DNA from 2 places in the Heyndrickxia acidicola genome. Region 2 is predicted to be linked to the other one. Evidence: a T-box and tRNA genes for the amino acid it is inferred to sense, from the RefSeq annotation. Region 2 holds a T-box; the other holds one or more tRNA genes.
What was found. The T-box of region 2 lies ahead of leuS (leucine--tRNA ligase). A T-box ahead of a tRNA ligase gene usually reads a tRNA of that ligase, here a tRNA-Leu.

Region 1 (11,355 bases), 1.7 Mb from region 2:
GGAATAGTACGGCTGGGCTGGCCGCTTTCTTTTGTTACTTCCGGTTTAAGCACTTTGGGACGGATTGTTTTTGAGGGGATCTCAAACGATGAGAGTATTACACCTGATGAAAGATTAGAGGTTTTCTCTGTTTATCATAACTGGATGGAGCCAATGCTGAATGAAATAATTGATGCCTATACGTCAACTTGGGAAAGAACCGTATCATTGCAGAAAATAGCTCTTCAGGAGCTTTCGACCCCATTGATACCTGTTTTTGAAAAAATTTCTGTCTTGCCGCTTGTTGGTACCATTGACACGGAAAGAGCTAAACTTATCATGGAAAACCTGCTGAGCGGAGTTGTTAAACACCGTGCAGATGTGGTCCTTATTGATATAACCGGTGTCCCGGTAGTAGATACCATGGTTGCCCACCATATTATTCAAGCGGCGGACGCAGTACGTCTTGTTGGTTCAAAATGCATGCTGGTGGGAATTCGCCCGGAAATTGCTCAAACCATTGTAAATTTAGGAATTGATCTTAATCTAATTATAACGACGAGTACTTTACGTAAGGGTATAGAGAAAGCATTAGAAATGACAAATAGACAAATTATTCAATTGGAGGGTCTAAATTGAGAATACCAATTTTAAAACTTCATGATACCCTGCTCATTTCCATCCAATGGGAGCTGGATGATAATACAGCACTTGAATTCCAAGAGGACTTACTTCATAAAATTCATGAAACAAGTGCCAGAGGAGTTGTAATTGATATTACTTCTATTGATTTCATTGATTCCTTTATAGCAAAAGTCCTTGGAGATGTGATTAATATGTCCAAGCTCATGGGCGCTAAAGTAGTCATTACGGGGATACAGCCTGCTGTAGCAATCACTTTAATTGAACTGGGTATTCGTCTTGAAGATGTTCTAACGGCATTAGACTTAGAAAATGGCTTGGAGAAACTACAACAGGAACTGGGGGATTAACTTATGGATGTCCAATCCTGCGTAAAGATTTTAAATGAGTGGGACATCGTTGCGGTCCGCCAACTCGGTCGTAACGTGGCGAAAGAGCTTAACTTTGGAACGGTTGACCAAGCTCGAATCACGACAGCCATAAGTGAACTAGCTCGCAACATTTTCTTATATGCCGGTCAAGGGCAGGTTCATATTGAAAAGGTATATGAACATGGAAAGTGGGGCTTGAGGATTATCGCCGAAGATAATGGTCCCGGTATTCAAGATATTCGGAAAGTAATGGAGGACGGATTTTCAACCTCTGGAGGACTGGGAGCCGGCCTTCCGGGTGTAAAGCGCCTTATGGATGACTTTGATATAGAGTCTACTCCTAATAAGGGAACGGTCGTTACTGCCACAAAATGGCTTCGTTAGGAGGAGTTAGTATGGATTTTCGGGAAACGATGGATCTAAAGTACAGAGAGATACTTGATAGCTATCTAAGAGAACAGAATGAACAGATTTTATATCAAGGTCAGAAATATAGCCGTAAATTAATTGAACATCGAATCTCACCTGAAGAAATAATTAGCCTTCACCGTTCAATCATCGCTGAAATAGAACCCGATATGCCTGATAATATTATCAATTCTTTTGACGTTTTATTAGAGGTTATGATGGGGTATGGGCTGGCATACAGAGAGCATCAGAGCCTAAGGACAAAACAACAAGAATTAAACAATGAAATTGAGATTGCCGCAAGCATGCAGCAAACACTCTTGGGCACGACGATTCCTGTCATCGATTCTGTTGACATTGGAGCCATCAGTGTACCTGCAAAGCATATGAACGGGGATTATTATCATTTTGTAGAAGATGAGAATAACTGTCTGGGTGTGGCAATTGCAGATGTAATCGGAAAGGGAATCCCTGCTGCATTATGTATGTCTATGATTAAATATGCCATGGATAGCCTTCCTGAGCACAGGCATCAGCCTAATATAATACTTGAAAGCCTAAATCGGGTTGTTGAGCAAAACGTCGATCCGAGTATGTTCATTACAATGTTTTACGGAATGTACGATACCATCAATCATATGTTCCGGTATGCATCTGCCGGACATGAACCGGGCTTTTTCTTTGAAGCAAAAACTGGAAGTTTCAGTGATTTGAATGCAAAAGGCCTTCTTTTGGGAATAGATAAGAAGACAAAGTACCGCCAATATGAAAAGCCTGTTGAAATTGGTGATTTTATTGTCCTTCTATCGGATGGTGTTACGGAATGCAGGACTACAGACGGCTTTATTGAAAGAGAAACACTGATTTCTTATATTAAGAAAAATAATCATTTGGGCGCACAGGAAATGGTCAATAATGTTTACAAAGAACTAGAACGTCTTCAGGCTTTCCAGCTTCGTGATGACTTTACCCTTATTATTTTAAAAAGAATTAAATAAGGAGGTTTACTCATAACGTGAAGCGGGTATTGAGTAGTGGAAGTTAAACGTTTAAAGAGGTGGACGTTATTATGAATATATCAGTGGATATTAAAGAATTAGATCAAAAAGTAAACGCCAAGATTAGCGGCGAAATAGATGCATATACTGCACCTAAGCTGAGAGAAACTCTTGTTCCTTATGGCGATAAAGAGGGAACCAAGATTTCAGTAGACCTATCAGAAGTTTCCTACATGGATAGTACAGGCCTTGGAGTATTTGTCGGTCTCTTTAAAAATATCCGTGCAAATAATGGTGAGTTACTCCTAACCGGTTTATCTGACCGTTTAAAACGTTTATTTGACATTACAGGACTGACGGATGTTATGGAAATAAATACCGAGGTAGAAGGTGGAGTTTAATATGGAGGCATTTGATTACATCGAGATGAAAATCCCTGCAAAGCCAGAATATGTAGGGGTTTTAAGATTAACTTTATCCGGGATTGCCAGTAGAATGGGCTTTGCTTATGAGTTGATTGAAGATCTTAAGATAGCTACAAGCGAAGCAATCACAAATGCAGTCCAGCACGCTTATAAGGAAGATGAGTCAGGTGAAGTAATTGTAGGTTTTGGCCTTTATGCCAATCGTTTAGAAGTAATGGTGGCAGATCGCGGTCAAAGCTTTGATTTTCTAAAAGCAAAAGAAGAAACAGGACCATATAACGGCAGTGAACAAGTTGAATTTATGCGTGAAGGAGGATTAGGCCTTTATCTAATCGAAAGCCTTATGGATGAAGTGAAAATCCAGTATAAAGAAGGCGTTACAGTCTTTATGACTAAATTCCTTGAAGGGGAGCAGGTGGAGACAAATGCCAAGACTGTCTCAACCTGACCATATTGATATAAATGCTCTTATAAAGGCTTATCAACTGAATGAAGACGCAGAAGCGCAAAACCAACTTGTTCTTCACTATGAAAATTTAGTCGACTCAATTGCTAGAAAGTATTCTAAAGGAAAGTCCTACCATGAGGATATTTTTCAGGTGGGGATAATTGGATTGCTTGGTGCCATCCGCAGATATGATGAATCCTTTGGGAAAAGCTTCGAAGCATTTGCTATACCGACTATAATTGGGGAAATTAAACGTTTCTTAAGGGATAAAACATGGAGTGTCCACGTCCCGAGAAGGATAAAAGAGTTGGGGCCAAAAATTAAATCTGCAGTAGAAGATTTAACAACTGAACTTCAGCGGTCTCCTCAAATTGCCGAAATTGCAGCAAGATTGGAAGTAACGGAAGAAGAAGTGTTAGAAGCACTTGAAATGGGGAAAAGTTATCAAGCTTTATCTGTTGACCATTCAATTGAATCTGACGCAGATGGCAGCAAGGTAACCTTACTTGATATGGTAGGCAACGAAGACGATGGATATGAAAAAGTGAACCAGCGTCTTGTATTGGATAAAGTTCTTCATGTCTTAAGTGACCGTGAACGCGAAATTATTCAATACACTTATTTAGACAATTTAAGCCAAAAGGATGCAGGGGAAAAGCTAGGGATTTCCCAGATGCACGTATCCCGTCTGCAAAGGCGGGCAATAAAAAAATTACGTGAAGCCATTCATGGTGATTCGATGAATACGGAGAGTTCTTCGATATGAAACATCTTCAACAAGAGCATGTAGAGGTATATGCCTTTCAAACAGCTAAAGAAGGCAAGCAATATTGCGGCGACAGTTATTTTTTTACAGCTACTGAAAACTATTTCCTGTGTGTATTAGCTGATGGACTGGGCAGTGGCGAGTTTGCGTATGAGGCATCTCATGCTGTTGCAGAAGTTGTTAAACAGCATCCAGATGAAGATGTAGACACGTTAATGAACTACTGCAATGAAGTGTTAGTCCGAAAGCGCGGTGCTGCTGTAGCAATATTCAAAGCCGATTTCAAAAAACAAGAGTTTGTTTATAGCTGTGTTGGAAATATCCGATTCTATCTTTATACACCTAGTGGTAAGCTGACATACCCTTTACCTGTTACCGGCTATTTATCAGGTCGTCCTCAGGTATTCCGAACTCAACGTTTTCCTCTCGAGCCTAATTCTAAGTTTTTAATCCATTCAGATGGAGTTCAGGTTAAAAGCTCGAAGTCCCTACTTAAAAGCTGCCGTTCATTGGAAGTTATTGCAGAAGAGATGATTAGTCAGCAGCCATCACGAGAAGATGATTCTACCTTTATTATTGGAAGCTTGCAGTAGACTGCAGGCTTTTTTCTGTGTGCCAGGCATGGCAACTATCTAGGTGGTGAAAGTCCACTGTGGGGGAACACATCGTCCAACCACTAAGGAAGCGCAAGGTACTTATCGTGAGGTAAGGGCTGGAGGAAGCGTGGAATAAAATCTTGGCTCGACGAACAGAAATCTGATACTAAGGCTCTATAAAGGGACGAGGCTCCAGAACACGCCAAAGTCCTAAAGATGTGCGTAACTTTATTGAGTAAATCAGACGAGTAAAAGAGGAAAGATAGTTGTCTTACCCTAGGAGGTCTTGCGGATGTATTTGTACAGTCGGAAAAGGTTAATCGCAAGAAGTCTCAGCAGAAGCCATAGTAATGAACTTAAAAATCATGAAGGGCTGAACAATTTATAGTGTTTCAACACCACGAATGCGTGAGTGACGAACTCAGAATGTGTTAATGGTGAAAGTATGAGCGTACCTCAAAGGATAACCAAAAGGGAGCTATCACTCACTACGGGAGAGGGAAGGAGAAACGAGTGTGGAACTTTTAGAGCAGATTCTAAGCAATCAAAATATGAATGAAGCTTACTTACGTGTCTATAAAAATAAAGGCGTAAGCGGGGTCGATGGAGTAACAGTCGATGAACTGAAGCAATATCTGAAAGAGAATAAGGATGAGCTTCGCCAGCGCATCAGAACAAGAAAATACCAACCACAAGCTGCCTTAAGAGTGGAGATTCCAAAAGATAATGGAAAGATGCGCAAATTGGGAATACCAACAGTAAGCAAAGGGGAGTGCCCTCTGCCTTAGAACGCTACTTAAAAGTACACACTGTAATATAAATTGAAACGCCGTATACGCGAACCGTACGTACGGTGTTGTGAGAGGGGCGAAAATAAATCAGTTTATTTTCCCTCTACTCGATTTTTTACAGATTACGTATAAGGATACCCCGCAGAAGCTTGCGAAGAATAGGCTTCGCTACCGCCCGCGGAAAGCGAGTGCCTGCAGCAGGAATCAACAGCCAAGATCCACAGATTCAATTAAATAAAGTATTTACCCACTGTAGTCTTTGTTTAAATCCAGCACCTCTCGGCTAGAGGATTTCTATGCCGACGAGCAAGGGGCTTGCGCTTTTTATAAGAGGAAATGGTAGAATATTAGTACATTATCTTTTCTGTAGTTGATACAGAAAATAAAAAGGCTAAGATTGGGTGATAGGATGGAGAAAACGATAGACCGTCAAAGTGAATTGAAGCAAAAGCTGTCTAAGGAACTAAACTTTTCTTTAAAGCAAGTCAACAGTGTCATAACTTTGCTTGAGGACGGCAATACCGTCCCTTTTATAGCGAGGTACCGAAAAGAAATGACAGGTGCATTGGATGAAGTTCAAATAAGAGCGATTCTTGACCGTTGGAATTACATACAAAACTTAGAGCAGCGTAAAGAAGAAGTCCTTCGTTTAATAGAAGAACAAGGGAAATTGACAAATGAACTTCAGCAAAGCATTACTGCAGCAGACCGATTGCAAGTGGTAGAGGATATATACAGGCCATATAAACAAAAACGCCGTACAAAAGCTACGATTGCAAAAGAAAAAGGACTTGAGCCTCTCGCTGAGTGGATGATGACATTTCCCTTATCCGGGATCCTGGCTGAAGAACTGAAAAAGTACGTATCCGAAGAAAAAGAAGTAAATACTGCAGAGGATGCTTTGGCGGGAGCAAAGGATATTATTGCAGAAGCCATTTCAGATAATGCTGATTTTCGAGGGTGGATACGGAATGAAACATTCAAAACAGGGATGATCGTTTCCTCATTAAAAAATGATGCAGATGACGAGAAGAAGGTTTATGAAATGTATTATGCATATGAGGAGCCTGTAAGAAAGCTTGTCCCCCATCGCACCCTTGCCTTAAATAGAGGTGAGAAAGAGGGGATTCTTAGGATATCCATACAGCCGCAAACGGATAAAATCCTGAACTATTTATTTAAACAGGCAGTTAAAAATGAACGATCCTATGTTTGCGCTGCAATAAAAGAAGCCCTGGAAGATGCCTATAAAAGACTGATTCAGCCATCCATTGAGCGGGAAATCAGAAATGAACTAACAGATAAGGCTGAGGAACAAGCTATACATATTTTTTCTGAAAACCTCCGCAATCTCCTTTTGCAGCCGCCGTTAAGAGGGAAAATGGTCCTTGGAGTTGATCCAGCCTATCGTACAGGCTGTAAACTTGCAGTGGTTAATGAGACGGGAAAGGTTTTGGATATTAACGTAATTTATCCTCATCCTCCAAAAGCAAAACCAGCTGAAGCCAGAGACAAGTTTACTTCCATTCTTCAAAAATTCAATATAGAAGTGATTGCGATCGGCAATGGGACAGCTTCACAAGAGACCGAACAATTTGTTGTGGATATACTTAAGGAGCTTCAGGGAGAAATCTCCTATATTATTGTCAATGAAGCCGGTGCAAGTGTGTATTCTGCTTCGGACATAGCCAGAGAAGAGTTTCCTGAGTTACAGGTTGAAGAAAGGAGTGCGGTTTCTATAGCGAGAAGGTTACAGGATCCATTGGCTGAGCTAGTAAAAATTGATCCTAAATCCGTGGGTGTAGGGCAATATCAGCATGATGTATCTCAAAAAAAGCTGAATGAATCCTTAACTTTTGTTGTAGAAACAGCGGTGAACAAGGTCGGAGTGGATGTCAACACCGCCTCGGCTGCTTTATTGCAATATGTCTCAGGGTTAAGTAAAGCCGTTGCCAATAATATTGTTAAGTATCGTGAAGAGAATGGAAAATTCATAAACAGAGGAAACCTGAAGGGAATTCCGCGTTTGGGTGCAAAAACCTATGAACAAAGCATTGGGTTTCTTAGAATTAATAATGGAGAGGATCCGCTGGACAAAACGCCGATTCATCCTGAAAGCTATAATGTCGTTAAGAAGTTATTAAAAAAGCTGGGATGTACAGTTACTGATTTAGGAAGCGAATCTTTAAAGGCAGCTATCAGCAGCTTATCACTCAAAGAAACAGCCCAGGATCTTGGAATTGGTGAACCTACCTTAAAAGATATTCTGGATGCTTTAAATCGTCCAGGAAGAGATCCTCGGGATGAACAGCCCAAGCCGCTCTTAAAGAAAGACATTCTTAAATTGGAAGATCTGAAAGCCGGCACTGAAATGCAAGGTACCGTTAGAAATGTTGTAGACTTTGGGGCGTTTGTAGACGTGGGTGTGAAAGAAGATGGGCTTGTGCATATTTCCAAGCTTAGTAACAAATTTGTCAAGCATCCTTTAGATGTTGTCTCTGTTGGTGACATCGTTACAGTTTGGGTGGAAAAAGTTGATGTCCAAAAAGGGAGATTGTCTTTGACGATGCTTCCCTCAGAATGAAATCTAGGTCGATTTTTTTCTAACATATCAACTTTTGCATAATAAATAAATTAGTTGAAAATACCGCAATGAAAAACACTGCTCACTATGAGCAGTGTTTTGTTGTGTAAAAAAACCAGCACTGATTTAATAATTTAATTTGATATCGGTTTTTTTCCGAGAAAGCGCGGCGCATTTGGTTTTGGAACCAAGTCGGCATAGCGGAGACACCCCCCTTTTCCTTTGTGAGGCTAACCAGTAACAAGTTAGACGATAGCTATGGATTATGAGGAGATAGCTGGAAAAATCGCTCATGCAAAATATGCTAATACTTAATATATGCTATAATAGTTTGTCACGTTCTCACCTTCTTTTAAATTGGAGGATTATACAATTGGATAATCATTCGTTACAAACTTTGGTAGAAGAACTTTCTTTAACTTATTTCAAACGCCCATTTAAACATCTTGCATTATTTAACTCCCGACTTAGAACGACGGGCGGGAGGTACCTTTTAAGGTCTCACAATATAGAAATTAACAGGAAGTATTACGAGGCTTACGGAAAAGAAGAACTTGTTGGTATTATAAAACACGAACTGTGCCATTATCATCTTCACCTTGAAGGACAAGGATACCAGCATCGGGATCAGGACTTTAAGCAATTATTGTCATTGGTTGGTGCACCAAGATATTGCTCCCCATTAGAAGGTGAGACGAAAAAAATTCAATTACTTCATCAATATATCTGTACTGTCTGCAATACTTCCTATAACAGAAAAAGAAAAGTGAATATTATCCGTTTTGTGTGCGGAAAATGTAGAGGAAAGTTAAAAGAAATGAAATGAAAACAGCCTGAAACAGGCTATTTATAAAGGGTTTTAAACATATTTAAATAATAATAAAATAAATTGATAAAAGTGCTTGACACTTTGAAGGTATCTTATTATAATTTTAAGAGTCGATAAGATAATTATTCCGCAGTAGCTCAGTGGTAGAGCTATCGGCTGTTAACCGATCGGTCGTAGGTTCGAGTCCTACCTGCGGAGCCATGGGGAAGTACTCAAGTGGCTGAAGAGGCGCCCCTGCTAAGGGTGTAGGTCGCGTAAGCGGCGCGAGGGTTCAAATCCCTCCTTCTCCGCCATGTTTAATCTTATTTTATACATGGACAAGCAATCAGTTATGGCCCGTTGGTCAAGCGGTTAAGACACCGCCCTTTCACGGCGGTAACACGGGTTCGAATCCCGTACGGGTCATTTTTAAAAAAATATATTGCAAGGTCCCGTAGTGTAGCGGTTATCACGCCTGCCTGTCACGCAGGAGATCGCGGGTTCGAATCCCGTCGGGACCGCCATTTTTTCTTTTTTAAAAGAAATTCATTGGGCTATAGCCAAGCGGTAAGGCAACGGACTTTGACTCCGTCATTCGTTGGTTCGAATCCAGCTAGCCCAGCCATTTTCTTTTTATGAAACAAATCTTTATTCTTACAGATGGATTTGTACGAGCCATTAGCTCAGTCGGTAGAGCATCTGACTTTTAATCAGAGGGTCGAAGGTTCGAGTCCTTCATGGCTCACCATTTTGAATACGCGGGTGTGGCGGAATTGGCAGACGCACCAGACTTAGGATCTGGCGCCGCAAGGCGTGGGGGTTCGACTCCCTTCACCCGCACCAAAAAAAGTATTGACAAGAACCTGATAGTTTGTTAAGATATTGTTCGTCACTATAAAATATGCGGTCGTGGCGGAATGGCAGACGCGCTAGGTTGAGGGCCTAGTGGGGGCAACCCCGTGGAGGTTCAAGTCCTCTCGGCCGCACCATTATAAAAAACAAACATATTATGCGCCCGTAGCTCAATTGGATAGAGCGTTTGACTACGGATCAAAAGGTTAGGGGTTCGACTCCTCTCGGGCGCGCCATTTACGGGAAGTAGCTCAGCTTGGTAGAGCACATGGTTTGGGACCATGGGGTCGCAGGTTCGAATCCTGTCTTCCCGACCATCACAATTATATATGCGGGTGTAGTTTAATGGTAAAACCACAGCCTTCCAAGCTGTTGTCGTGGGTTCGATTCCCATCACCCGCTCCAAATTGATTACATAGTTCTTTGAAAACTAAACAAAACAGAAACGTCAACGTTAATTCTTTGTCTTATATAGACAACAACTTTAAGAGCTAAATCAACTCTTTTTTGGAGAGTTTGATCCTGGCTCAGGACGAACGCTGGCGGCGTGCCTAATACATGCAAGTCGAGCGAATCAATTGGGAGCTTGCTCCCTTTTGGTTAGCGGCGGACGGGTGAGTAACACGTGGGTAACCTGCCTGTAAGACTGGGATAACTCCGGGAAACCGGGGCTAATACCGGATAACTTCTTCCTCCGCATGGGGGAATATTGAAAGATGGCTTCGGCTATCACTTACAGATGGACCCGCGGCGCATTAGCTAGTTGGTGAGGTAACGGCTCACCAAGGCAACGATGCGTAGCCGACCTGAGAGGGTGATCGGCCACACTGGGACTGAGACACGGCCCAGACTCCTACGGGAGGCAGCAGTAGGGAATCTTCCGCAATGGACGAAAGTCTGACGGAGCAACGCCGCGTGAGTGATGAAGGTTTTCGGATCGTAAAACTCTGTTGTTAGGGAAGAACAAGTACCGTTCGAATAGGGCGGTACCTTGACGGTACCTAACCAGAAAGCCACGGCTAACTACGTGCCAGCAGCCGCGGTAATACGTAGGTGGCAAGCGTTGTCCGGAATTATTGGGCGTAAAGCGCGCGCAGGCGGTTTCTTAAGTCTGATGTGAAAGCCCACGGCTCAACCGTGGAGGGTCATTGGAAACTGGGAGACTTGAGTGCAGAAGAGGAGAGTGGAATTCCACGTGTAGCGGTGAAATGCGTAGATATGTGGAGGAACACCAGTGGCGAAGGCGACTCTCTGGTCTGTAACTGACGCTGAGGCGCGAAAGCGTGGGGAGCGAACAGGATTAGATACCCTGGTAGTCCACGCCGTAAACGATGAGTGCTAAGTGTTAGAGGGTTTCCGCCCTTTAGTGCTGCAGCTAACGCATTAAGCACTCCGCCTGGGGAGTACGGCCGCAAGGCTGAAACTCAAAGGAATTGACGGGGGCCCGCACAAGCGGTGGAGCATGTGGTTTAATTCGAAGCAACGCGAAGAACCTTACCAGGTCTTGACATCCTCTGACAACCCTAGAGATAGGGCTTTCCCCTTCGGGGGACAGAGTGACAGGTGGTGCATGGTTGTCGTCAGCTCGTGTCGTGAGATGTTGGGTTAAGTCCCGCAACGAGCGCAACCCTTGACCTTAGTTGCCAGCATTCAGTTGGGCACTCTAGGGTGACTGCCGGTGACAAAC
Region 2 (18,957 bases):
CTTACGGCGGATACGCTCGCCACGGAGGCGGTGCATTCTCCGGTAAAGATCCTACAAAGGTTGACCGTTCAGCTGCATACGCTGCAAGATACGTAGCGAAAAATATCGTTGCTGCCGGATTGGCTGAAAAATGTGAGGTTCAGCTTGCGTATGCAATTGGTGTGGCGCAGCCGGTATCCATTGCAGTTGATACATTTGGAACAGGTACTGTGTCAGAGGATGCATTAATTGATGCAGTTCGTTCAAGCTTCGACCTTCGCCCCGCAGGCATCATTAAAATGCTTGATCTTCGCCGTCCTATCTATAAGCAAACAGCTGCTTACGGACACTTTGGACGCACAGACGTAGACCTTCCTTGGGAACGTACAGATAAAGTAGATGCACTTCGTGAATTAACTAAGTAATAAAGGTAAAGGAGTTACAAGTCAAATTGTAACTCCTTTTTTCTATGGCTGGAATGGGGGATCGAACTAGAGAAAAAGTACTTCTGATCTGGATGAAGGACGTTAGAGTGGATTGGTGAAGAGGAAAAGTCCTTCATCGCCGTCATGAAGGCCAAAATAGGCTTTGGACCAAGTGGTTTGGTCCTTCATTGCCAACATGAAGACCAATTTGAGCGATTTACGAAGTGAATTTTCCTTCACCTCCAGCATGAAGCCGTCTCTGTGCCAAGCCATGGTTATTAGACCTATCGCACCATGGCAGCCAAATCAAACTTCCTATGTCCCATACGCCCCGTTTAATCTTTTCGCTCAAAACAAGCGACTGTTTTCTAAACAAGAAGGAAATACGGGTAAATGTCTACTGCAAATCTGGATGAAAAGTGGTAGTATTATAAAGTGCATTTTTTTATGACAACTTTTATAAAAAAATCTCTTTACATGGTTTGTGTTTTTTGTCACAATCCTTTTTAAGACCCCCAGGTATCTTATTTTCTTTTCGAAATGTTTACTTAGGGAGCGGACATCGTTCTGAATTTCACAAAATTTATAAACGGCGTTTAAAATACTTATAATGAGAGTATTGAAAGGCCGTACCATTAAACTATCCTTAATTAAAGCAGGTGACCTACATATGTGTGGATTTATTGGATGCATACATGACAAAGCATTTGAACGGACAAACAACGATCAGCAGTTGTTTAAAAATATGAATAATATTATTACGCACCGCGGACCTGATGATGAAGGGTTCTATGAGGATGAACATATCCAGTTCGGTTTTCGCAGACTGAGCTTTATTGACCTGGAAGCGGGCCATCAGCCGTTGACTTATGAAAATGAACGTTACTGGATTGTCTTCAATGGAGAGATTTACAACTATGCAGAAATAAGAAAAGAACTGATGGATGCCGGCTTGAAGTTTGAAACTTCTTCCGATACTGAAGTTATTGTTGCACTATACAGCAAAATCAAAGAAAAAACAGTTGAAAGATTACGCGGTATGTTCGCCTTTGTTATTTGGGACAAACAGGAACAATCCTTGTATGGAGCCCGTGATCATTTTGGCATAAAGCCATTCTTCTACCGTGAAGAAGAAAACCGGACTTTCTTTGGTTCTGAAAAGAAAAGTATATTGCTAGCCATGAAAAATGATGTGCTTAACTACGATGCTGTTCAGTATTACATGACCTATCAATTTGTGCCTGAGCCATATACAATGACAGACGGCATTCAAAAGCTTGAGCCTGGACACTACTTCATTAAGAAGCTTGGAAAGCCAATGAAGATTGAGCGGTTCTGGAAGGCTTCCTTTAAGCCGGTACAAAAATCAGAGGATGAATTTGTTAAAGAAATAAGAGATGTTCTCTTTGATTCTGTAAATTCTCATATGATCAGCGATCCAGACGTTCCTGTAGGCTCTTTCCTTTCAGGCGGAATCGATTCGTCTATTATTGCGTCTATTGCTAAGCAGTTCAACCCAAGCATTAAAACTTTCTCCGTGGGATTTGAACGCAATGGATTCAGTGAAATTGATGTAGCGAAAGAAACAGCTGAAAAGCTTGGAGTGGAAAATATTAATTATGTTATCACTCCTGAAGAATATATGAACGAGCTGCCGCGGATTGTCTGGCATTTGGATGACCCTCTTGCTGACCCTGCACTGGTGCCGCTTTATTTTGTAGCGCGCGAAGCCAGGAAGCATGTTAAAGCTGTATTATCAGGCGAAGGGGCAGACGAATTATTCGGAGGCTATAACATCTACCGTGAACCTCAATCACTGGAAGTATTCAATAAAATTCCGGGTGTTGGAAAATCCCTTCTTTCCGCTCTTGCAAAAGTCATGCCTGAAGGTGCAAAAGGGAAGAGCTTCATTGAGCGCGGTGTAACGCCAATGGAAAAGCGTTATATTGGTAATGCCAAAATGTTTACAGAAGCAGAAAAGAAGCAGCTGCTTGTAAAATATAATAACAGGCTCGATTATACGGATATTACAAATCCTTTGTATAAGGAAACAATCGGATACGATCCTGTTGACCGCATGCAGTATATTGATATCCATACGTGGATGCGCGGCGATATCCTGTTGAAAGCCGATAAAACAACGATGGCAAATTCGCTTGAGCTTCGTGTACCGTTCTTGGATAAAGAAGTTTTCAAGGTGGCTTCAAAAATTCCAACAAGCTTAAAAACAGCTAATAATACAACGAAATATATTCTTCGTAAAGCGGCTGAAGGAATTGTTCCTGATCATGTTTTAAATCGTAAAAAGTTAGGGTTCCCTGTGCCGATCCGCCATTGGCTAAAGGACGAAATGAATGATTGGGCAAAGCAAATTATCCGCGATAGCCAAACCGATCATATTTTAAATAAAAAATATGTACTTCAGCTGCTGGAAGACCATTGTCAGGGTAAAATGGACTACAGCCGTAAAATCTGGACAGTCCTGATCTTCATGATTTGGCATTCCATTTATTTAGAAGGCAAATATGATTTCCAAAAACAGTATGAGGTCAACAAAGAACAGGCGACTGTTTAAGAAAACAAAAAGGATTCCAGGCATTTGCCTGGAATCCTTTTTCTGATTTTATTAGTGTAGTCTTTGTCCAGCTCCAGCTCCAGCGCCAATCGGCTAGCGGATTTCTGCGTCTTCTCCCTGCGATAAGTCAACATCAGCTCATTCCTCGCTGTGTATCCTTTATCTCAGTCGAAGACTACGGAATCCGTACACCGATGAACAAGGCGCTTGGGCATTTCTTTGTCTAGCTCCAGCGCCAATCGGCCAGCGGATTTTTTGCGATCATTTTTTTATCGCTGTACGTAAGTGCCTGGCTGCCCATCTGTTTCCATCCTGCTACGAAATCGGCGTAGGGTGCTTTTTTATTTTTTTTGCCAGTCAGAGGATCATTAAAGTAAACGTAATTAGCATCGTAACCGGTAATGACAACGGCATGTTCTTTTTTGGTGACCCTGACAGGTCCTGCTTGGGTAGTCCATTTCTGGAAGTAGCTTTCGGGAAGCCGGCGGTATTCTGTATTTACAATCGTCCAAACAGGCTTGTTTTCAGATAAGGCAAGCTTTACACGATCAAAGCTTGCCCCAGTTAAATTCACCATCCTCCCGGGCAAATACTTTTCTCCCAAATCGAAAACAGGCTTAGCATAAACGGCGTAACCGGGCTGGGAAAGGGTAAACATATTCCCGACAAACCCTAGATTGGGATTTCCATACACGGTTTTTCCGTCTTTTGTTTTTATTGTTTCTGCCGTTTTCTTTAGTTGATGGGCAAGCGTCAGTTTTTGAGCCGATACTCCTGCTGATTGAAGGAGCATTGAGAGGCTTGTGACTTCACAGCCGCGCGGAAGCTCTGGGAATTGTGAGTAGACAGGGACGTTCAGCAGCACCTTGCCTTTTATGTTAGGCTGCGTATACTTAGCAGCAGGCGTGCTGAAAGGCTTAATGGAACCATTTTGAAAACCGAACAATAGAATGCCGGTGGATAAAATAATTATTAGATAAATTGCGGGAATTTTAGAGTTTCGACCTTTCATTTACCTCACCCATGTATAAATGTTAAATGCAATATATGCATTATACATATTACATCGGCATAATTTGTGATTTTTTGCTAAAATACTTTAAAAAATAAGGAAATACTCCCTTTATTTTTGGAGAGATTTATAATACTGTGCTTTTTCGGCGTATTCTCTTGTGATACGCTGCATATCCCGTATATCTTCTTCATTCAGTTTTCTGATTACCTTTGCCGGCTGTCCAAAGGCAAGGGTATTTGGAGGGATGATTTTACCTTGTGGAACCAGGCTCCCCGCCCCAATGAATGCTCCTTCACCAATTTCGGCATTATCTAAAATGATGGACCCCATGCCGATAAGTGCCTTTTTTCTGATTATGCAGCTATGCAGAATGACTTGATGGCCGATGGTGGCTTCATCTTCAAGAATCAGCGGGTTATTTGGACTCTGATGAAGGACGGAATTGTCTTGAATATTTACCTTCTGTCCAATGATAACGGGTGCTACATCACCGCGGATGACGGTGTTGAACCATACGCTGGATTCTTCTCCAATGGTAACATCACCTGTTATCGTCGTGTAATCGGCAATGAAGGCAGTTTCTGCAATAGAAGGGAGCTTTCCCTTATAAGGATAAATCATCTTTTTCAACATCCTTTCTGAGTAAACAAATGAACATGAAAGAGTTTTAGCCTTGCTTACCAATGAGCAGACCTTATCAAAGGAAAAACCTTTTCCATCTTATTGTAAGGCTCTTTTGGTAAACTTTGTTGCTATTTGTCATAAAAATATGAATAAAAATAACTGGGGTCAGCAGTTAAACGTGCGATGAGATTAAAAAGAGGGTGCAAAAAAAGTAAAAACTAAACGCTTTGGGGTAAAATGCAAATCCAAAGAAGAAGGGCAATGGCTGAAATAAATTGATCGCTGTTATCTTTAGTTCGAATTTTTACTTGTTTATGGGTAGAATAATGAAAAGAAAGATTTGGGCAGGAAAAGGGGGGGGAAGCAAATGTGGAAGTGGGTAACGGATGGAGAGGCAAAGGCAGTTATCGTCATGGTCCATGGTGCGATGGAGCATCACCGGAGATATAGCTGGCTAATTGAAATGTGGAGATCGGAAGGCTATCATGTCATCATGGGTGATTTGCCTGGACAGGGAATTACATCCAGGTCACATAGAGGACATATTGATTCCTTTGACGAATATATCTACGAAGTAAAGGACTGGGTGCAAACCGCGTACCAGTTTGAACTTCCTGTGTTTTTATTGGGGCATAGCATGGGAGGGCTTGCAGTTATAAGGGCCCTGCAGGAACAGCCATTAAAATTAGAAGGAGTTATCCTGTCTGCCCCCTGCCTTGGTTTGGTAAAATATCCATCCACTGTGCTGAACCTTCTCTCAATAGGGTTAAATAAACTTTTGCCGAAAAGCCGTTTTTCGAGCCCCTTAACCATCGATATTGCCACGAGAAATGAAGAAATACGCGAATCCGCTGTAAATGATTCTTTATTTGTGACAAAAGTATCTGTTAGATGGTATCGTGAATTATTAAGGGGCATCAAGCAATCGTATGAGAATATGTCAAAAATTCCCGATTTTCCTCTTTTGGTTTTACAGGGAGGAGATGATAAAATTGTCAATAAAACTGCAGTTGGAGAATGGTTTAATCAGCTCTCTCTGTCAGAAAAGCATTACAAAGAGTGGCCTTTATGCTACCATGAGCTTTTTAATGAGCCTGAACGTGAAGAAATATTTCAATATGCAAAGAGCTTTGTTGAAAATCGTTTACGCTCCAAAGGATATATTATTGAATGAGGTGACCTTTTCATGGCAATCCCTTCACACCCAATTTCTTTGATGAACCAGGTATATCGCAAGGTTATGCCAAATGTTCATCATGAGCTTTCGAAATGGAAAGAAAAAGCAGAAGCAATTCCAAATGAGGAGCTCCGAAGGCAAGCACTTTCAAGTATCGAACATAAAACCTTTCATTGTGAAGGAGGATCTATCCTCGGTCTTTTAGCCTTGGATAGAAAGCCACAGGCAGTAGCCTTTATCGTCGCGTATCAGACGATTAGTGACTATCTGGATAATTTATGCGACCGCAGTACATCCCTTGATCCCAAGGATTTTGCCCTTTTGCATGATTCTATGATGGACTGCCTTACTGTGGAAGCTGAATTGAAAAATTATTATGCGCTTCGAAAAGATCAGGATGACGGGGGCTATCTCCATGAATTAGTCCGCACATGCCAGCTGGTTTTGGCGGAAATGAATCATTATCAGCATATTAGACCCTATTTGCTGGAGCTTTGTGATTATTACTGTAATCTTCAAATACATAAGCACGTAAAAGAGGAAGAAAGAGTAGATAGGCTCGTCTCGTGGTTTAACCAGTATAAACATACATTGCCCGAGATGGGATGGCATGAATTTTCGGCGTGCTCAGGTTCTACTTTAGGGATTTTTTGCCTGGTTTCCTACGCCCTTCGCCAGGATTTCAAAGAAGGATACGCAGCCATTATCCGCAATGGCTATTTTCCCTATATTCAGGGGTTACATATTTTACTAGATTACTTTATCGATCAGGATGAGGATAAAGAAGGCGGCGATTTAAATTTTTGCTTTTACTACAAAAGCAATGAAGAGCTAATGGATCGCCTGAACCATTTTTTAGCGGAGGCTGACCGCCATACAGAACAGCTTCCTGATCAAAAATTCCATAAGCTCATTAATAGAGGGTTATTAGGGGTGTACCTGTCGGATGATAAAGTCAATAAACAAAGAGATGTCAGAAGGCTTTCAAAAAGAATGATGAAAAGCGGGGGCTCCATCAGCTATTTTTTCTATTGGAACGGAAGGTTTTACCGCAAAATTCAAAACGCTGTCCCCTCAGGGCTAAAAAAGGTATTTGTACCAAAATCCATATAGGAAAGAAGCGAGGTCATTGAAATTAAAATTAAGTGTATTGGATCAATCCTCCATCTCAGTAGGGATGAGTCCTGAAGAGGCACTTGCGAATACAGTCCGTTTAGCAAAGCATACAGAGAGACTTGGATATTCTCGTTTCTGGGTATCTGAACACCATGATTCGTTTACATTGGCTGGAACTTCCCCGGAAGTACTGATTGCACATTTAGCAGCTAAAACGGAACGGATTCGTGTAGGCTCAGGAGGTGTGATGCTTCCTCATTACAGTGCCTTTAAAGTTGCTGAGAACTTCAGAGTACTTGAAGGCCTTACACCTAATCGAATTGACTTAGGGCTGGGAAGAGCGCCAGGAGGCATGCCGCGTGCCACCATCGCCTTGAATGGAGGGAGAGATAGAGGTGTTGACCGTTATCCACAGCAGATTGATGAGCTGCTGGAGTACCTTCATGATTCTTTAAAAGAAGATCATCCATTGTATGGGCTAAAGGCGGCTCCGGTCGTCCAATCTGCACCCGAGGTCTGGATACTTGGATCAAGCCCTTCGAGTGCAATGCTTGCTGCAGAAAAAGGGCTTCCTTATACCTTTGCTTTGTTTATTAACGGAGAAGGGGGAGAGCAGTATACACGTTTTTACCGCAATCAGTTTAAACCATCGCTTTATTTAAAAAAGCCCCTAAATATGGTGACGGTATTTGCTATTTGTGCTGAAACTGACCAAGAAGCAGAACGATTGGCAGCGAGTATGGATTTATCCATGATTATGATGGAACAGGGAATGGAATCAAAAGGCATTCCAAGTCCAGAAGAAGCTGCTTCTTATTCATACAGCCCGTATGAACTGGAAAGAGTACAGGAAAACAGGAAGCGCATGGTCATTGGCTCTCCTAAGACCGTTTTAGCAAAGCTTGTGGAGATTGCCGAAAAGTATGAAACGGATGAAATCATGCTGGCCTCCATCCTTTATGATTTTAATGAAAAATTAACATCCTATGAATTAATCGCGAAAGCAGCAGGAATACACTAGATGAAACACCAAACAGGCCCTTATGAAGTGTAAGGGCCTGTTTGGTGATGAAAGCGGCCTCCCTTTACCTCTGCAATATCACCGATTGCAAGGAAGGCATTGGGATCTATTTCCTCAATAATGGTTTTAAGTTCGCTTTCTTCAATCCGTGTAATCACACAAAAAATGACCTTTTTTTCATTGCCTTTAAAGCCGCCTTCTCCATTTAGATAGGTAACTCCTCTTTTAAGTCTGATCAATAAGGTTTCTCCAATCTCTTCGTAAAGATCACTGATAATCCAGACACTTCTCGACTGTTCCAGTCCCTCTACCACAATATCAATCATCTTAAAGGCAATAAAATAGGCAATCAGGGAATACATGGCATGGTCCCACCCAAATACAAACCCGGCGCTTGCAAAAATAAAGATATTAAAAAAGAGGATTATTTGTCCGACTGATAAAGTGCCTTTTCTGCTGATAAGAATGGCCAGCACCTCTGTCCCATCCAGCGCTCCCCCGTACCGTATAACCATGCCCACTCCGATTCCAACGATAATTCCACCAAAGATGGCTGCGAGAAAAACGTCATGAGTCAATTTGGAGACAGGTGTCAAAAGACTGGTAGCAATGGATAGCACGATGATTCCGTATAGCATGGAAATCATAAACGTTTTTCCAAGCTGTTTGTAACCAAGCAGGAAAAAGGGTGTATTAAGAAGAAAAATGAAAATCCCCAGCTTTGAATGAAAAAGATGGGATAAAATGATGGAGATACCTGTGATTCCGCCGTCGATAATGTGGTTGGGCACCAAAAAAATTTCCAGTCCTACTGCAGTCAATACCGCTCCTAAAGTTAAGAAAAAGGCACGGTAGAATATGTTTTTCTTTGGAAGCTTTCGCTGCTGCTCCTTATTGGGCATGATAATTTCTCCATTAGAATAGATCGTTTCCATAAAGATACTATGTGCCGTAAATGCCAAAAACATTCGTGAAGATTAAGGCGAACGTTTAGCAGAATGATCATTTTGTTATTTTATTTAGGTTACTGCTGATATGTTGAGTTAAGGAAAAGGGTAATAAAAAGAAAGGGAAGCCTTTGCGTACGCAAAGTGGCAGGATGGCTTCCAAATCCATTATGGCGGGGAATTTTAGACAGAGCATGAATGAGAGTGGATTAGTCGAAACATATTATAACAAGAAGCAAAAAACCCTAACGTAATGAATGTTAAGGTTTTTGTACTTCATCTCCATTATCTTTTTTCAATAGCAATAATGAATGGAGGATCATTGGCCTGGTTAATAAATTGGTATAGAAGGACATGTGCCTTTTTTTGATCTAATTGGCTTAGATAATCCATCAAGGCATTCTTTTCCTCTTGTCCTTCAGGATGGCCATGATAAATGACTACTACAATAAGCCCTTCGGAAGGCATGAAATCTAGCAGCTGTTCAATGGCCTCCATTGTCGAGCTGGCATGAGTGACGATATGCTTGTCTCCGCCAGGAAGGTAACCTAAATTAAAAATGGCGCCTTTCACTTTTCCTTTGGCCGTTTCAGGAATGGCTTTTTGAATCGTTTCATGCCCCTGATTAAAAAGAGTAGCATTGGCTATGTTCTCTTCTTTTAGCCGTTTTTCGGTTTGAAGTATAGCCTCTCGTTGAATATCAAAGCCAAAGACATGGCCGCGTTCTTCGACCAGCTTTGCCAAAAATAACGTATCGTGCCCATTACCTGCTGTGCAATCAACGGCAATATCTCCAGTTGTTAGCGCGCTTTGCAGCAGCTGATGAGCAAAGGGGATAATTCGCTGCAGCTTCATTTGATGGCCTCTTTTTGTATATAATATTTCCCTTGCCAGCTATTGCGTTTTTTTAATTCCTGATCAATCGCATTTAAAACCGCCCATTTGTTAACGCTCCACATCGGCCCGACCATCAGGTCAATAGGGCCATCCCCGGTAATTCTGTGAATGACCATTTCTTTAGGAAGAATTTCTAATTGATCGCATACAAGGGATACATACTCATCAAACGTTAGAAATTCGAGCATTCCTTTTTCATATTGCTTGACCATGGGAGTTCCTTTTAGCAGATGGAGCAGATGGATCTTGATTCCCTGAACATCAAGCTTTGCAACCTCATGTGCCGTCTCCATCATCATCTCCCTGTTTTCGAGAGGAAGTCCATTTATAATATGGGAGCAAACCCTAATGCCATGTTTTCGAAGCTTGTTTACGCCCTCTATATAGCATTGATAGTCGTGTGCTCTGTTAATCAGCAAAGAAGTCCTCTCATGAACGGTTTGTAGACCTAATTCTACCCATAGGTAGGTTCTTTCATTTAATTCAGCTAAATACTCCACTACATTATCAGGAAGGCAGTCAGGTCTTGTCGCAATGGATAAACCGACAACATCATCCTGCTTCAGAACTTTTTCATATTTTTCACGTAATACCTCAACAGGTGCATGGGTATTGGTGTAAGCCTGAAAATATGCCATATATTTTCCGTCTTTCCATTTCTCATGCATTTTGTTTTTAATGGTGTGAAACTGTGTTTCTAAATCATCTGCACGGCTGCCCGCAAAGTCGCCTGAGCCCGCAGCACTGCAAAAGGTACAGCCCCCATAGGCCGCAGTGCCGTCACGGTTGGGGCAATCAAAACCGCCATCCAAAGCTACTTTAAACACTTTATGGCCAAAATGCTGTCGCAGATGGTAATTCCATGTGTAGTACCGTTTATCATCACTGGCATATGAAAAAGGGTTTTCAATTTTAGTCAAAGGAAAACCTCCTTACTGGTTTAAAAATGCATTAAACAACTTGAAATTTTCGCAAGCGGCTGGACAGCACCATACGCAAAATCACTTCATAATCGTCATCAACAAATTGTATCATGAACCTGATTTTCAGGACAACCTCATTTGCGATACCTTACTTTACCACCCATAACAAATCAGTAAAAGCTCAAACTATAAAGGAAGCGATAGGCTTCGATTGCAGGTTAAGGAGTGGAATCCATGGCTACACGTCAATCAATTCAGGATTGTATTCAGCGCTGTGAAGATGTAATCCGCTGTGCCCAGGAACAATATAAGGCGGGAAGCCAGCAGGAGCATTATCACAATGTTGAGTATACAGATGCCCTTCAAGGGTTAGAGGATTCATACAATGAAATATGCAAGCTTGCATTCAGCTCAAACGCTCAACAGCGGGATCAGCTGCACCGGATGCGCCTGCAGCTTCAGCAGCTTCAAAATGAAATGATCCTTTTAGACCACGATCGTCCTTTGTATTAAGTAGGAGGGTTTATATGAAAAAAAGATCGAAGCAAAATAACCCCGAGCAAAAAACAAAAAATGGGGTTAATAATCAAGATATTGAGCTCGGACGGGATTATGATCCTGTAAAAGAGCTAAAAAAGAAAAATGCGGGTAAAAGCCAGCCAATAAAATCGAAACAGCATATTGAAAATCCCGACTAACTGTTGGATAAAAAGAGGGTGACTCAAAAAGCCGGACAATGCCGGTAAATGGAGTCATCCTTTTTTACTGCTGAATAATAAAGGCTCTTTTCGTAAACTGTGTTGCTATTTGGCTCAAAATAGGAGTATAAACCCAGGTTCAGTATTAAAACTTTTATTAACTTACGAAAAGATGCCACGAAGACAGACAGCATACGGAATAATCCTTTATACGTAAAGCAACAATTTATGCGAAAACAGCCATAATAAAAAAGGAAAAGGCAGGGAGACTTTTTATTTAGTTTTAAACTAAGCTACCCTGAAAATCACTTTATACGAGTTTAAAATTGATATGGAAGAAAGAACATATTAGAGCGGCCGCTAAGTAGCTATGTTAATCTTACACTTATATTGATTAATGGAACTGAACAGGTATGACAAATAGCGATAACATATATGAGTAATACCTAATGTTCGTTTTCAATCAAGGTTGATTGGAGCCCAAGGCACGAGACTCCTGAAGGATAAGCGTGTAAGTAGAGACCCCGCAGGAGCTTGCGACGAGGAGGCATCGCTACCGCCAGCGGAAAGCGAGTGCCTGAAGTGGAAATCAACCAGCAGGGAAAAATATGCTGTACCCAAAGTCTTCTGATATCCTTGAACCTTTTGGGACAGCCTTTTTTTGAGATTGGAAAGGTATTTTAGAAAGGGAAAGTTCACTTTTGCTTATCGAGAAAAATACTAAAACCCATCTGAAAACTCAGATTTACCAGGGTTCTGAGCCTTTAATTAACTGAAAACATTGTTTTTATTTTTATGTTGTTTTTCTCTTGCTAGAGGATACATAAATGGAATAAAATTTCTTTGGTATATATAGTGAAGATTTTTTTCAACACTTGCTGCTTCGTTTATGTTTTTTGTTCCTGTTTGGTCGTTTTGTGTTAACAAAAGGTTATTTTCGCATAGATTATTGCTTTACGTTCAAGGATCATTCCGTATGTTATCGGTCTTCGCAGAATCTTTTCGTAAGCAATTCATAAATTTTACTTTTTAATCATTTTTGTGTGTCTAATAGCAGCAAAGTTTACGAAAGATGCCTTATAAAAATAAGTAAGTTGAAAAGGAGCGTTTTCATGCCAAGAACCGTTTGGATGCTGGTGATTGGGATGATGGTTAATGTTACAGGCTCTTCTTTTTTATGGCCTTTAAACACCATATACATCCACGAACATCTAGGGAAATCATTGTCAGTAGCTGGGATTGTTTTAATGCTTAATTCTGCAGCGAGTGTTGTAGGAAGTCTTTTAGGGGGCAGCTTATATGATAAGTGGGGAGGATACCGGGCAGTTATTTCGGGAATTGTCATTACGACCCTTGCGATAGCGGGCTTAACACTGTGGCATGGCTGGCCGGCCTATATTGTTTTTCTTACTTTTATCGGATTGGGAGCAGGGATTGTGGTTCCGCCTATGTTTGCAATGGCAGGGTCTGCGTGGAAAGAAGGAGGGCGAAAAGCCTTTAATGCCATGTATATCGCACAGAATGCCGGGGTTGCAGTCGGATCTGCATTAGGTGGCCTTGTTGCTTCGTATTCTTTTAATTATATTTTTGCTGCAAATCTTATCATGTATGTATTGTTCTTTTTCATTGCCTTTTTTGGATATAAACATATAACAAAGGAAACCATCAGGCACTCGGTATTAGTAGAAGAGCCGTTGATGCCATCAAATAAACCGGAGCTTAGAGCATTAATGATTTTATGTTCTTCTTATTTGGTGTGCTGGATCTGTTACGTACAGTGGCAATCCACATTGGCAACGTATACGCAGGACCTTCATATATCGTTGAAACAATACAGCCTATTATGGACGATAAATGGTGCCATTATTGTCCTTGGACAGCCGTTAATCAATCCAATTATTAAAAAATTCGGCTCGAATCTTAAAGGCCAAATTTTGGTCGGGATTTTTATCTTTATGGTTTCTTTCGGCGTGGCAAGTGTAGCCAATGACTTCAAGGGATTTTTGTGTTCCATGGTTATTTTAACATTGGGTGAAATGTTTGTTTGGCCGTCGGTTCCAGCTGTGGCTAACACTCTGGCACCAAAAGGCAAGGAAGGCTTTTACCAGGGGATTGTAAACAGCACGGCAACTGGCGGTCGTATGATTGGTCCTTTGTTAGGAGGCATTCTGGCTGACTCCTTTGGGATGAATGTATTGTTTGCCACCCTGATTGGTTTGTTTGTCATTGCAGTCATCCTAGCATCAGTATATAATAAAGCCCTTAAGGCGAAGCATAAGCAGCCTACTGAAGTGACTATGTGAAAATAGGCTTGAAAACATGTTTATTTTTGGATAAAATAGTGAATACAATTAAAAATAGGATAGGAAACGTTGAGAAGGAGTAGTAGTGATGGTTACTGAAATCAGAGAGTTGGCGGCTGGTGCAAGCCAATCAGATAACATCATGAACTCGCCTTTGAGTTGCAAATGTGAAAGGGATTCTTAGTAATGTTTGCCGTTAACCGCGTTAAGGATGAATGAAGTGAGTGTGTGTGCACTAATTTGGGTGGTACCGCGGGAGATATAAGCCTCTCGTCCCTTTTTGGGATGAGGGGTTTTTTGCTGTTCTTACAGAAACTCATCCCTTAAGACATACACGGGTTAAATCAGATAAAGGAGGTCATTTCATGAGTTTTCGCCACATTGAAGTAGAAAAGAAATGGCAAAAGTATTGGGAAGAACACAAAACATTTAAAACAGAAGACAGTAGCAGTAAACCAAAATACTATGCAATGGATATGTTTCCTTATCCATCCGGTGCCGGGTTGCATGTAGGGCATCCAGAGGGCTATACGGCGACTGATATTGTTTCCAGGATGAAAAGAATGCAGGGCTACAACGTTCTTCATCCAATGGGCTGGGACGCATTTGGGCTTCCTGCAGAGCAATATGCGATAGACACAGGAAATGATCCAGCTGATTTTACGAAGCAAAATATCACAACCTTTAAGCGTCAAATTAAATCTCTTGGTTTCTCTTATGACTGGGATCGCGAAGTCAATACAACGGATCCGGACTATTATAAATGGACACAATGGATTTTTATCAAGCTTTACGAAAAAGGTCTTGCGTATATTGATGAAGTAGCAGTCAACTGGTGCCCTGCACTTGGGACAGTTCTGGCCAACGAAGAAGTCATTGACGGGAAAAGCGAACGGGGAGGCCATCCAGTCGAACGCCGTCCAATGAAGCAATGGATGCTGAAAATTACAGCTTATGCTGACCGTCTTCTTGAAGATCTGGATGAGCTGGATTGGCCGGAAAGCCTTAAGGATATGCAGCGTAACTGGATTGGCCGCTCTGAAGGTGCTGAGGTTACGTTTACCATTGATGGCACAGATCACACTTTCACCGTTTTCACCACACGCCCGGATACACTGTTCGGAGCTACTTATGCAGTGCTGGCTCCTGAGCATCCGCTCATCAATGACATTACTTCTTTAGAGCAAAGAAGTGCGGTTGACCAGTATCTTGACAAGGTTAAGACGAAAAGCGATTTGGAAAGAACAGATCTTGCCAAGGATAAAACGGGAGTCTTTACAGGTGCCTATGCCATCAATCCAATCAATGGCGAAAAAATGCCAATCTGGATTGCGGACTACGTTCTAATGAGTTATGGTACTGGAGCGATTATGGCTGTACCGGCTCATGATGAACGCGACTATGAATTTGCCCGTAAGTTTGAGCTTCCTATTAAAGAAGTTGTAGCTGGCGGAAATATTGAAAAAGAGGCTTACACTGGAGACGGCCCTCATGTTCATTCTGATTTCCTTGATGGCCTTCATAAAGAAGAAGCCATTGGAAAAGCAATTGCTTGGCTTGAAGAAAAAGGAATCGGCACAAAGAAAGTAACCTACCGCCTTCGCGATTGGCTGTTTGCCCGCCAGCGCTATTGGGGTGAGCCTATTCCGATTATTCACTGGGAGGATGGTTCAATGACGACGGTTCCGGAAGAAGAGCTGCCGCTTGTGCTTCCAAAAACAAATGAAATTAAACCTTCAGGCACTGGTGAATCACCGCTTGCGAACATTGAGGAATGGGTGAATGTAACGGATCCTGTTACAGGGAAAAAAGGCCGCCGCGAGACCAACACAATGCCTCAATGGGCGGGCAGCTGCTGGTATTACCTGCGCTATATTGACCCGCATAACAGCGAAGAGCTGGCTAGCAAAGAAAAACTGGAAGAATGGCTTCCTGTCGATCTTTACATCGGCGGTGCTGAACATGCTGTCCTTCACTTAATGTATGCTCGTTTTTGGCATAAGTTCCTTTATGATATAGGCGTTGTCCAAACGAAGGAACCATTCCAAAGGCTGTTTAATCAAGGAATGATTCTTGGTGAAAATAACGAAAAAATGAGTAAGTCGAAAGGCAATGTAGTAAATCCTGACCAGATTGTCGCAAGCCACGGAGCCGATACACTTAGACTTTACGAAATGTTTATGGGTCCGCTAGATGCCTCTGTTGCCTGGTCGACTAATGGCCTTGATGGAGCAAGACGATTCCTTGACCGTATCTGGCGTTTGCTTGTAAACGAAGGCGGAGAGCTTTCAAGTAAAGTGGCTGACGGCCATGAGGAAGCACTTGAAAAAGTGTATCATCAGACTGTCAAGAAGGTATCAGAGGATATGGATGCGTTGCATTTTAATACGGCAATCTCACAGCTGATGGTCTTCATTAATGAAGCCTACAAAGCTGAATTTGTATCTAAATCCTTTGCAGAAGGCTTTGTTAAAATGCTTTCCCCTATCGCTCCGCATCTGGCAGAGGAGCTATGGGAGAAATTAGGACACTCAGGAACCATTGCCTATGGAACATGGCCAACATACGATGAGTCTAAGCTTGTCGACAATGAAGTGGAAATTGTTGTTCAGGTAAATGGAAAAGTAAAAACAAAAATGCTTGTAGCAAAAGATGCAAGCCGTGAAGAGCTTGAAGGAATCGCCCTTAAGGATGAAACGATTCAAGGGCTGATCGAAGGCAAAACGGTTCGCAAAGTTATTGCCGTCCCTGGCAAGCTTGTTAACATAGTAGCCAATTAAATAAGCGATTGAAAACAGCCTCAAAGAGTGCACTCTTTGAGGCTGTTTTTTTATGATGTGCTTTAGTGCTTTAAAGTAAAGCAGGGGTCTGACCCCTTTATTGCGGTGAAGTGACGCATAGTGGGTATTTGTACCTGTTTCCGCCGATTAAGTTGGATTTTTACCCGATTACGTTCAGGTTTTGCCCGATTAATGGAAGTTTTTAGCCGATTACACACTGTTTTTACCCGAATGCCCCTTTTGAGGTAGATATGCTATGCAATAAACCGTGAAGAAATTACATTCAGGCACTATTTAATATATGTGAATAAAGAATTGAATAGGAAAACGGTCTTTTTTGCTAATGGATGCTTGTGAAAGAATATTAAAAAACGAATTTAATTTCTAAATCTTCTTCAACAAGGTGAAAAGTTCTATTGAGAAAAGTGCAGAAACTAGACCATAAGAAGCGATTTGTAAAATAGGTATTAAATGGAATAAATGGATAAAACATAGCTGCATTCATAAGATATCCAGTCTTTCAAAATATTATTTTTTACAGTATATTTTTATAGAGTATAAAAAATTGGGGGAAAAAACATTGAAAAAAATTCTAGCACTAATCTTACCTGCTGTACTATGCTTGTCCCTGTTTCCAAGCCTTAGTTATGCAGCACCGCCAGATAAGGATTTGAATGCTTTCTTAGCACAAAATGGATGGACAAAAACCCAGCTGAATTCCTATCTTGAGTATTATTTTAATGAGGAATTAGATTCTTTTGATACAGTTGATGAGATCAAGACACAATTGGGTGATCCCATAACAGATGAAAATCTTGCTCAGCTGCTCAAGAATTATCATTTTAAATCCGAAGACGACCTAAAGTCATTTTTAATAGAAAACGATGAACTTCAAAAAAATGAAAATCTCCGTGATAAATTTAAATTCATCAATACCCTTGATCAAACGGTGTCTTTTTATAGCGGCACACCCATTGATGATAAAAATTTACAAAATCTGTTGAATCAATATGGTATGACAAAAGATGAATTGGAAGTTTTATTAAAGGAAAATGGAGATTCGCTGGATAACTATAAGTATATAGAAGACCTGGACGATGCCATTAAATCCTATACCCAAGGCCTGGATTTCAGTGGATTGTTCTCGCAATTCGGTCTTACCAATCAGGAAATTGAAAAGCTGATTGGCCACTTTATGACATTGAATGTCAAGGACCCAAGCTTTGATCAGAAAATAACTGATATTGGGGACCGTTTGAGTTCTATGAAGGATTTTAATAGTAAATCAGACTTGACTCCTTCCCAAATAAACAATTTAGTGGAAAGCTACAATGAGCTTCTTTCATTATTGCAGCTTGATGTTAAATACTATCTGGTTAAAAAGGGTGAAAAAACCCCTGTGACCGAGCAGCAATTAATTAATATGAAATCTACCAATGGTCGCGATTTATTAATAGAAATTTATGATACGAACCATCAGTTTTTGGCGGATATTGTCCTTACAAAAGATATGTTTGGTTCAGAAATCATTAAGACTACTGCTAATAAAATTGTAAAAACAGAGAAAAAGGTAATAAAACAGCCTAGTACCCGGAAGCCTGTTGCCCGCACGATCTCAGGAGGAAAATTGCCAAACACTGCAGGCCATTATGCGGATCATATCCTTTTGGGAAGTGTGCTATTGATACTTGGGTTATTGCTGTTTAGAAAATGGAAAGTGATGAAGGCATGACCCAAAAAGCTGGACGCCTGCTGATTTTAATCGTCAGTATCATTCTTCTGGCTGCAGGTATTGCCCTCATTATCAAAAATATACAGCCTTTCATGGCTGGGAATAAAGTACCAAAAATAGCCATTAAGCCGGCATCATCTCTAAAGCCAAACGCAACAAAACAAAAGAAACAGTCAATTCCTCTTTATGCAAGTGCTCCTGCAATGGGTTCAGTCATTGGCACTCTTAAAATACCTAAGCTGGGAGCGGCTCTATCGATATATGAGGGGGCCAATGAAGACGAATTGGCTAAGGGAGTCGGCCATTTTGCAAGAAGTGTCCTTCCTGGTGAGAAGGACAACACTGTGCTGTCCGGGCACCGTGATACAGTTTTCAGAAAACTGGGTGAAGTGGGGATAAATGATCTATTAATTGTCCAAACCTCTGCCGGTGTGTTTACCTATAAAGTATATAAAGTCAGAATTGTGGATGCGGATGACCGGACTGTTATTGTTCCGAAGCCGAGAGCCACGCTTACTGTGACAACCTGCTACCCATTTTATTATATCGGAGATGCACCGAAGCGTTATATATTGGTAGCCAATCTGATTCATGAAAAGCTGACACAGGCTTAAGGAAGTAACTTCATATCGATTTACATTCTTGGTTTTTTCTCTTAGCTTTTGTATAATAGCGAAAGTGCGAGATAAGAGAGGATGAACTATACATGTTAACTTTTCAAGTAATATCTACTGAAGAATTAAAG

Region 1: it encodes a tRNA-Leu, which carries the amino acid that the T-box ahead of leuS (leucine--tRNA ligase) is inferred to sense. The anticodon was not compared.

The regions. Positions count from the first base shown of each region.
Region 1 is NZ_KV440953.1:3,062,976-3,074,330, reverse strand. It holds gene rsbRA (RsbT co-antagonist protein RsbRA) at 1-618, shown strand, start outside; gene A5N88_RS14375 (STAS domain-containing protein) at 615-971, shown strand; gene A5N88_RS14370 (anti-sigma regulatory factor) at 975-1,376, shown strand; gene A5N88_RS14365 (PP2C family protein-serine/threonine phosphatase) at 1,388-2,398, shown strand; gene A5N88_RS14360 (anti-sigma factor antagonist) at 2,470-2,799, shown strand; gene rsbW (anti-sigma B factor RsbW) at 2,801-3,271, shown strand; gene sigB (RNA polymerase sigma factor SigB) at 3,249-4,037, shown strand; gene A5N88_RS14345 (PP2C family serine/threonine-protein phosphatase) at 4,034-4,630, shown strand; gene A5N88_RS14340 (hypothetical protein) at 5,149-5,421, shown strand; gene A5N88_RS14335 (Tex family protein) at 5,834-8,008, shown strand; gene cmpA (cortex morphogenetic protein CmpA) at 8,094-8,207, opposite strand; gene A5N88_RS14330 (SprT family protein) at 8,382-8,834, shown strand; tRNA gene A5N88_RS14325 (tRNA-Asn) at 8,964-9,038, shown strand; tRNA gene A5N88_RS14320 (tRNA-Ser) at 9,040-9,130, shown strand; tRNA gene A5N88_RS14315 (tRNA-Glu) at 9,171-9,242, shown strand; tRNA gene A5N88_RS14310 (tRNA-Asp) at 9,265-9,340, shown strand; tRNA gene A5N88_RS14305 (tRNA-Gln) at 9,367-9,441, shown strand; tRNA gene A5N88_RS14300 (tRNA-Lys) at 9,489-9,564, shown strand; tRNA gene A5N88_RS14295 (tRNA-Leu) at 9,575-9,659, shown strand; tRNA gene A5N88_RS14290 (tRNA-Leu) at 9,720-9,805, shown strand; tRNA gene A5N88_RS14285 (tRNA-Arg) at 9,828-9,904, shown strand; tRNA gene A5N88_RS14280 (tRNA-Pro) at 9,909-9,985, shown strand; tRNA gene A5N88_RS14275 (tRNA-Gly) at 10,000-10,073, shown strand; rRNA gene A5N88_RS14270 (16S ribosomal RNA) at 10,173-11,355, shown strand, end outside.
Region 2 is NZ_KV440953.1:4,717,085-4,736,041, forward strand. It holds gene metK (methionine adenosyltransferase) at 1-404, shown strand, start outside; gene A5N88_RS25250 (hypothetical protein) at 507-677, opposite strand; gene asnB (asparagine synthase (glutamine-hydrolyzing)) at 1,075-2,979, shown strand; gene A5N88_RS21995 (C39 family peptidase) at 3,203-3,991, opposite strand; gene A5N88_RS22000 (gamma carbonic anhydrase) at 4,103-4,615, opposite strand; gene A5N88_RS22005 (alpha/beta hydrolase) at 4,986-5,792, shown strand; gene tbcS (tetraprenyl-beta-curcumene synthase) at 5,805-6,908, shown strand; gene A5N88_RS22015 (LLM class flavin-dependent oxidoreductase) at 6,925-7,932, shown strand; gene A5N88_RS22020 (YitT family protein) at 7,953-8,834, opposite strand; gene mnmM (tRNA 5-(aminomethyl)-2-thiouridylate-methyltransferase MnmM) at 9,165-9,734, opposite strand; gene mnmL (tRNA modification radical SAM protein MnmL/YtqA) at 9,731-10,696, opposite strand; gene A5N88_RS22035 (YtzC family protein) at 10,934-11,212, shown strand; gene A5N88_RS22040 (glycogen biosynthesis protein GlgD) at 11,227-11,397, shown strand; gene A5N88_RS22045 (MDR family MFS transporter) at 12,510-13,700, shown strand; T-box leader at 13,761-13,981, shown strand; gene leuS (leucine--tRNA ligase) at 14,066-16,480, shown strand; gene A5N88_RS22055 (processed acidic surface protein) at 17,061-18,212, shown strand; gene srtD (class D sortase, LPxTATN-specific) at 18,191-18,826, shown strand; gene A5N88_RS22065 (rhodanese-like domain-containing protein) at 18,919-18,957, shown strand, end outside.